DNA from 2 places in the Actinomadura meridiana genome. Region 1 is predicted to be linked to the other one. Evidence: riboswitches for the same ligand, from Rfam matches in the RefSeq annotation. Region 1 holds a riboswitch; the other holds the start of a gene.
The links. Region 1 has a riboswitch for S-adenosylmethionine ahead of ABD808_RS25320 (GNAT family N-acetyltransferase). Riboswitches for the same ligand answer to the same signal wherever they lie in the genome.
Positions count from the first base shown of each region.

Region 2: linked by a shared signal. The riboswitch ahead of thrC (threonine synthase) and the one ahead of ABD808_RS25320 (GNAT family N-acetyltransferase) in region 1 are both predicted to bind S-adenosylmethionine.

Region 1 covers NZ_BAABAS010000019.1:99,838-103,816, reverse strand. Annotated here, with positions in the region: gene ABD808_RS25340 (cysteine hydrolase family protein) at 1-63, shown strand, start outside; gene ABD808_RS38615 (hypothetical protein) at 554-832, shown strand; partial or broken gene ABD808_RS25330 (helix-turn-helix domain-containing protein) at 973-1,161, opposite strand; partial or broken gene ABD808_RS25325 (ATP-binding protein) at 1,169-1,375, shown strand; SAM riboswitch class I at 1,539-1,627, shown strand; gene ABD808_RS25320 (GNAT family N-acetyltransferase) at 1,635-2,252, shown strand; partial or broken gene ABD808_RS25315 (response regulator) at 2,530-3,198, opposite strand; gene ABD808_RS25310 (NADP-dependent oxidoreductase) at 3,808-3,979, opposite strand, start outside.
Region 2 covers NZ_BAABAS010000011.1:5,189-9,167, forward strand. Annotated here, with positions in the region: gene ABD808_RS19540 (DUF5959 family protein) at 1-196, opposite strand, end outside; gene ABD808_RS19545 (MoaD/ThiS family protein) at 260-538, opposite strand; gene thrC (threonine synthase) at 550-1,794, opposite strand; SAM riboswitch class I at 1,810-1,951, opposite strand; gene ABD808_RS19555 (alpha,alpha-trehalose-phosphate synthase (UDP-forming)) at 2,136-3,593, shown strand; gene ABD808_RS19560 (sulfotransferase family protein) at 3,742-3,979, opposite strand, start outside.

The DNA.
Region 1 (3,979 bases):
ACCGCGGACGAGTTCTCCGGCTGGCTGCTCCCGGAGTCCTCGCACGCGCAGACGCGGCCTTGAACACCGGATCCCGAACGGTCCCGTGCGGACCGTTCGGGATCCGGCCGATGCAAACACCGGTAACAGCAAGCGTCCAACCGAATGAGACACGCCATACTGCGCTGGTCTGTCAGTCCCCCGTGGCTCGACGGTGGACGGTCGGGCAGCCCGGGCCGGGTGGCGACGTCGCGAAACCGCTCGGGTCGTGCCGCGGAGGCTGCGTCGAGCACGCACTCCCCTTGGGGAGGCGGAGACGGAATTTGTCGACCTCGATGGCGACCGGATAGCCCGGCCAAAAGGCCGTTGGAACCGGGCACGTGGATGAGAACATCCCGCCGATCCCGCGAAGGGTCCGAGGACACGAAATGTCGACGCCGCCGTCATCGCCTGGCCAAGTAGCCCTCCGGCCCGCGCGCTCGCGACGCCACAGGAGGAGGCACTCGCGATCAATGACCCCTTTTCATCCGCTTAGGCCGAGCTGACCCGGCTGACCGGATATCGCGAGAGCCTGATGGCCGACTGGGGCCGCCACGTCAACCGGCTCCGGGCCTTGCTCGGGTCGATCTTCCCCGGCCTGGAGGCCGCGTTCGACTACACCACCCGCTCCGCGCTGATCCTGCTGACCGGGTTCTGCACCCCGGACGAGGTCTGCGCCGCGAGCCACGACGGCCTGACCGGGCACGGCGCCTGGCGCAAGGGCATCAACGCCATGGCCGCCCCCCCGGTGACGGCGGCCGAGGACCAGACCGTAACCGCCCAGGTGGGCGGTCTCAGGTCGAACGCGTGTTGAAGCATTGCAGCGTGATAGGAGCGCACGATCGGTGCTGATGGTAAATGGTCAGCAGTGGCGATCCTTGCCCAGCGCGCCGACGCCGCAAGCCAGCAATCTCCCCCCGATGCCGCAGCTGGCCCCGCCTGCTTCGGAACCGCTTGTGGGTGCAGCGCCAGCAAAGGGCCCAGGTGGTCGATGACGCGGTTGGCCGCGGATTTCGAGATGCCAGACAGCGGGGCGAGCTCGCGCATCGTCAGTCCCGTCCGCCAGTCGGCCCCCACCAGAAACACCCGGTCCTCCAGCGGAAGGGAGCACGGGCGACCTCCTCGGGCCGGATCGGCGCCTTTATTGCTACTGGACCGCCGCGGCGCCGAGCTGCTGTTCCAGGCTTTGACCGAGCGGGAGGAGAAGAACAGTTTGGCCATCGCCTCCAACGACAGCTTCGGCGGCTGGACCAAGACCTTCGCCGATCCCCGTCTCTGCGCCGCCATCGTCGACCGGCTCACCTTCGGCGACAACATCATCGAAACCGGCACCGACTCGTACCGCCTCGCCCAGACCCGCGCCCGAGCAGAACATAACGCCGGCTGGCCCGAACGCCTGCCACGGTCACCGAATCTGACAGAGGCAGAACCGGGCCGATCGCGTGCTCCTGCAGGAGCCTCTCGGACGCAGCCAACCGTGTTTGACGTCGTCTTCGCACTAAGGCACGATCTCTCTACCGAGATCATCCAGAGGATCCGAGGGACCTGGCCCATTGACGGTCCGGCAACCTCCCCAAGGGAAAGGTGCCAACGCCAGGAACGATGAGGAGAGCCCAATGAGCGTGCCGCTCGATGTTCCCGTGCTCCATGGATCGTCCGTTCGACTGGAGCCACTGGCGATGAGGCACGCGTCGGATCTGGCACGGGCGGCAGAGGAGGATCGTTCCTCCTACGAGTTCACCGTGGTTCCCCGTGCCGCCGAGGTCGAGCAGTACCTAGCGGCCCAGCTCACTCGTGAGGGGCTGACTCCCTTCGCGCAGGTTCGGATACGGGACGGGAGGGCGGTGGGATGCACTGCGTTCTGGAATCCCCGAACGTGGCCGGAACGGCATGACCTTCGCGCCATCGAGATCGGTTGGACATGGCTCGGGGCATCGGCACAGGGCGCCGGGATCAACGTCGAGGCGAAATTCCTCCTGTTCACCTATGCGTTCGAGACGCTGGGCGTGGCCCGCGTCGACCTCAAGACCGACGCCCGCAACGAGAGGTCACGTCGGGCGATTGAGCGCCTCGGCGCACGCTTCGAGGGCGTGTTGCGCAACTGGTCGCCCTCGTGGGCGCCCGGCGAAGCGGGGATGCTGCGAGATTCGGCCATGTTCTCCGTGGTCGCTGCTGAATGGCCGACCGTGAAGTCGACGCTGCATGCTCGCCTCACCACCGTGAGCACGGGGTAGTTCGGGACCGGCGCCATGGGACGGGCCAGCGACCCGACTGGCATGTCTCATCGAACCTGACGCAGGTGAGCGAATGCGTCAGTTCGGTGAGCCACGTGTCGGTCCGGCCGGACGCAACAAGCTCCCAACCGCGCTCCTCTCGGACCCGAAGTGGTGCCCAAACTCAACGACATTCTCCGCCCGTCGATCACCAACTGGTGCCCGAATCCATCGACAAACGGTGCCCGTTCTCGACGGCATGGTTACGTCGCGGGCCGCGGCGCCGGACCCGCGTGGATCACGTACCGTCCCCGGTCAGGTAGGTGAGCACCGCCTTGACCCGGCGGTTGTCGGACTCGGTGGGGGACAGGTCGAACTTCATGAAGATGGCGGCCGCGTGCTTCTCCACCGCCCGCTCCGTGACGACGAGGTGCCGGGCGATGGACCGGTTCGAGTGGCCCTGCGCCATGAGGTCGAGCACCTCCCGCTCCCTCGGGGCGAGCGAGCCGATCCGGCTCCGCCGGGCGCCGCCCCGCAGCAGCCCGCGACGATCTCCGGATCGGGCACCGTCCCTCCCGTGGCCACCCGGTGCAGAGCGTCGACCAGCTCGGCGGTACGGGCCACCCGCTCCTTGAGCAGGTAGCCCACTCCGGCGGCGCCGGCCGACAGCAGCCGCTCTGCCAGGATCGCCTCCACGTGGTGGGAGAAGACGAGGATGCCGACATCCGGCCAACGTTCCCGCAGCTCAAGGGCGGCACGGATGCCCTCGTCGGTGTGCGAGGGCGGCATCCGGATGTCCACGACGGGCGACGTCCGGGCCGTGCTCCGCAGCCGCCGCCAGAAGGTCCTCCGCGCAGCTGACCGCCGCGACGACCACGCAGCCCCGCGCGGACAGCAACTCCACCATGCCGTCACGCAGGACGACCGAGTCTTCGGCCAGGACCACCCGAAGAGAACGTTCCACCATGCACTTCATCATGCCGTCGTCCAACGTCCCAACGTTGCTAGCGTCCCACACCTCGTCGACGGCGACAGTGGCAATCTCGGGCCGTGAGCTCGGCTCGGTACCGCCGTGAAGCAGTGACGTAGTCGTCAAGCTTTGTCTTCGCCCGCTCCGCCTTCATGCCTGGCCGGTACCACCGCTGCGAAACATGGTCGGCGGCCTGAGGGTGCCCGAGATCGCCCGTGCTGGTTCTAACGCGGTCCAAACGCGAAGTGCTCGTCGAGCTGAAGATCAGGCCGGGGCCGCTTTGGAGGACGTCGGTCAGGATGCGTTCTTTGTTTATGGGGGCGCGGAGCCATCCGGTCGTGTCGTCCCGGGTCACCTGGATGTCCTTGTAGCCGCCCAGCCGGTTCACCAGATGCGGAGCCTCACCGGGCCGACACCTTCAAGATCTCCACCGATCCGTTGTTCGTGGAGAAGGTAGTGGACCCAGGTTGTTCAGCACCTGGCCCTCGCCGCGCTGGTCGCCGGTGCGTGCGGCGGTGTCGCGGGCCAGGGTGGACAGGGTGATCGCGCCTTGCCTGCCTGAACTTTCCCTCGTCAGATCCTGTCGCTTCGTCCGTTTCAGGAGGCTCAGGGACGCACCCGAATGACGGTCTTGCCCTTGCGCCGCTCGGTCGGGTTGAGTACGGGGACGGCGTCGTCGAGGGTCGCGACGGTTCCAATGTGTGTGCGAAGGCGCCCGTCCCGCACCCGGTCGACGATCTCCACCAGCTGACTGGGAACGGACTCGACGACGAAGTCG
Region 2 (3,979 bases), on a different contig from region 1:
CCTGGGCCAGGGAGTCGAGGGTCTTCTCCCAGGCGGTCAGGTCCTCGGCGTCCAGGGAGGTCCTGATGCCGCCGCTGACGAAATAGCTGCCGACCTCGATCATGCCGGTGAGACCGCCGGGCTCCTGGCCCGTCACCCGCAGGACGACGCTGTTTCCGAGGTCGTCGGCGAGGTGGATCAACTCGTGCTCTGCCACCGCGCCATCGTAGGGCGAACCCGGTCCCGGGTGGGCCGGGACCGGGTCAAAAGGGTCGAACCGTCAGCCGCCCGCGACGGCGGGGATGATCGAGATCTGGGCGCCCTCGGGGGTGGGGGTGTCCAGGCCGTCGGCGAAGCGGACGTCCTCGTCGCCGACGTAGACGTTGACGAACCGGCGGATCTTGCCCGCGTCGTCCAGGATGCGGGCGGAGATGCCGGAGTGGCTGGCCTCCAGGTCGGCGACGACGGCGCGGAGGGTGTCGCCCTCCGCCTTCACCTCGGATTCGCCGCCGGTGTAGGTCCGCAGGATGGTCGGGATACGGACGGACACGCTGCTCATGATGCTCCTTTTCAGGCGAGGCCCGCGGCGCGGAACGCTTCGAGGGACGGTGCGATGTTCGCGGACGGCGCGACGACCGGCGCGACGGCGTCCAGGGTCTTCAGCCCGTCCCCCGAGTTGATGATGACGGTTTCGGCGGACGGGTCCAGCGTCCCGGACTCGATCAGCTTGCGGAGGGACGCGACGGTGACGCCGCCCGCGGTCTCGCCGAAGATGCCCTCGGTGCGGGCGAGCAACCGGATCCCCTCGACGACCTCGGCGTCGCTGACGTCCTCGACGGCGCCGTTGGTGCGGCGGGTGACGTCCAGGACGTAGGGGCCGTCGGCCGGGTTGCCGATCGCGAGCGACTTGGCGATCGTGTCGGGCTTCACCGGACGGATGACGTCGTGGCCGGCCTTGAAGGCGGCGGCGACGGGGGCGCAGCCGGTGGCCTGGGCGCCGAAGACGCGGTACGGCCTGTCCTCGACGAGACCGAGCTTGATCAGCTCCTGGAACGCCTTGTCGATCTTGGTGAGCTGGGAGCCGGACGCGACCGGGACGACGATCTGGTCGGGCAGCCGCCAGCCGAGCTGTTCGGCGATCTCGTAGCCGAGGGTCTTGGAGCCCTCGGCGTAGTAGGGCCGGACGTTGACGTTGACGAACGCCCAGTCGTCCTGCTCACCGGCGATCTCCGAGGCGAGCCGGTTGACGTCGTCGTAGTTGCCGTCGACGGTGACGAACGTCCCGCCGTACACGGCCGTCGTGATGATCTTCTGCGCTTCGAGGTTGGACGGCACGAACACGGCGCTGCGGATCCCGGCGCGGGCCGCGGCGGCGGCGACGGCGTTGGCGAGGTTGCCGGTGGACGGGCAGGCCAGCACCTTGAAGCCGAGTTCGCGGGCGGCGGCGAGCGCCACGGCGACGACGCGGTCCTTGAACGAGTGGGTCGGGTTGCCGCTGTCGTCCTTCACCCACAGGCTCTGGAGGCCGAGGCTCTCGGCGAGGTTGTCGGCGCGGACGAGCCGGGTGAAGCCGGGTTCGGTGTTGGGCGAGTTCACAACGGTGGACGGGACGGGCAGCAGCCGCCGGTACCGCCAGATGTTCCGCGGCCCCGACTCGATGTCGGCGCGGGTCAGGTCACCGAAGTCGTACTTGATCTCCAGTGGGCCGAAACACTCTTCGCAGGCGTAGTAGGGCCCGAGGTCGCGCGTCGAGCCGCATTCGCGGCAGACGAGAGCGGTGGCTGTTCCGAGGTCGGTGGCAGGCGTGATTGCCATGCGGGCGAGGCCTTTCCCCCATCTTTCCTGCGCCACCCTGGTCGCAGGCCGGAGTTGGCACCATCTCCCGGCCGGCCTCGCAGGATCGCGAGCGCGCGTCAGCCGAGTGGTTGCCGGGGCTTCGCAGGGCCGGTCCCTCCACCCCTCTGGATGAGCAATATTCAGTTGTTGTGGCGCTTTGAACGCCCATGGGTGACTTTACCTGATCTGACCGGATGCCAGACAGACCGGGTCCATCGCTCGGGACGTTACCCGGGTGCGTTCTTGATCACGCACGCGGGTCGGCGACGACCGCGCGGGGCGCCGTGTGGCGGCTCGGCGGCAACTGAGACCCTGCCGTTATGAGCCAAGTGCTGGTGGCATCGAACCGCGGACCGGTCTCGTTCTCGCTGTCGGACGACGGCGGGCTGACCATGCGGCGCGGCGGCGGCGGGCTGGTGTCCGGCCTGGCCGCCGTCACCGGCGCGGCGCGTGGAACGTCCGGGGAGGGGCCGGACGTGCTGTGGGTGTGCGCGGCCCTGGGCGAGGCCGACCGGGAGGCCGCGCGCCGAGCACCGGACGGCCGCATCGACCTCGCCGGGCACGAGACCGGCGGCGCGGCCGTGCGGATGCTCGACATCCCGCCGGGGACGTTCCACCGCGCGTACAACGCCGTGGCCAACTCGACGCTGTGGTTCGTCCACCATCTCTTGTACGACACTCCGCGCAGCCCACATTTCGACGCTCGTGCCCGCCGCGACTGGCAGTCCTACGAGGCGTACAACGCGGCGTTCGCGGACGCTCTGGCACGCGACGCGGCACCGGGTGCCAAGGCCGCGATCCAGGACTACCACCTGTCGCTGGCACCGCGAATGCTGCGCGAACGGCGTCCTGACTTGAGGATCGTGCATTTTTCGCACACTCCGTGGGCTCCGCCTGAGTACTTCGGTCTGCTGCCGGACGACATGGGCGCGGAGATCCTGCTGGGCATCCTTGGCGCTGATCACGCGGGGTTTCTCACCGAGCGGTGGGCGTCCGCGTTCCTCGACTGTTGCGAGCTGCTGCCGGGAGCACGTGTTGACCGTGCCGCCCGTACCGTCGCCTGCTCGGGGCACGTCACCCAGGTGGGCGTGCATGGTCTCGGGGTCGACGGGACGGCGTTGCGTGAACGCGCCGCTGAGCAGGATGTCGTGGAACGGGCTCGCGGGCTGCGTGAACAGGTGGGCGAACGTCAGCTCATCGTGCGGGTCGACCGGACGGAGCTGTCGAAGAACATCGTGCGCGGGCTCGCCGCCTACCGGGAGTTGCTCGTCAACCATCCCGAGTGGCGTGGCCGGGTGGTCCATCTCGCGTTCGCCTACCCGTCCCGGTACGACCTGACCGAATACCGCGAATACACCGCGTCCGTCCAGCGGATGGCGAAGCAGATCACCGACGAGTTCGGCACCGCCGCCTGGGATCCGCTGATCTTGCAGGTGAACGACGACTATCCGCGTTCGCTGGCCGCCCTCCGCCTCGCCGACGTGCTGCTGGTCAACCCGATCCGGGACGGGATGAACCTGGTCGCGAAGGAGGGGCCCGTCCTGTCGGAACGCGGCTGCGCGCTGGTGCTGTCCAGGGAGGCGGGCGCGGCGGCGGAACTGTCCGGCGACGCCCTGGTGGTCAACCCCTACGACGTGTCCCAGACCGCCGAGACCCTGCACCGCGCCCTGTTGATGACACGCCGCGAACGGTCCGAACGCTGCGCCCGCCTCACCACCGCCGCGACCGCCCTACCCCCGCGAACCTGGTTCGCCGACCAACTCGCCGCCCTCGACTAACCCCCGCCGCGCTCGACTAACCCCTGCCGCGCTCGACTAACGCCGCCGCGCTCGACTAACTCGCCGAACTCGGCAGACCCGCCGCACTGGACTAGCCCCGCCGCGCTCGGCAAGTCCGCCGCGCTCGGCTGGTTCGAGCTGGGCTGGGTCAGTGGGCGAGGGACGCGGTGGGCTGTGGGGTCAGGAGGCATTCGACCGGGTTCGGCTCGTGGCGTTGTTTCCAGCGTTCCCGCAGCGCGGTCTTGCTCTGCGCCATCCGACGGTGCGTGCTGACCTTGGTGAAGCGGGCGAGCCGGGACGCGGGCGGCTTCGGCAGTCCGCTCGGCTCGTAGCCGTACTCGGTGAGCCGTTCGCCGAACGCGGCCTCCGCCAGGCTGATCTCCCAG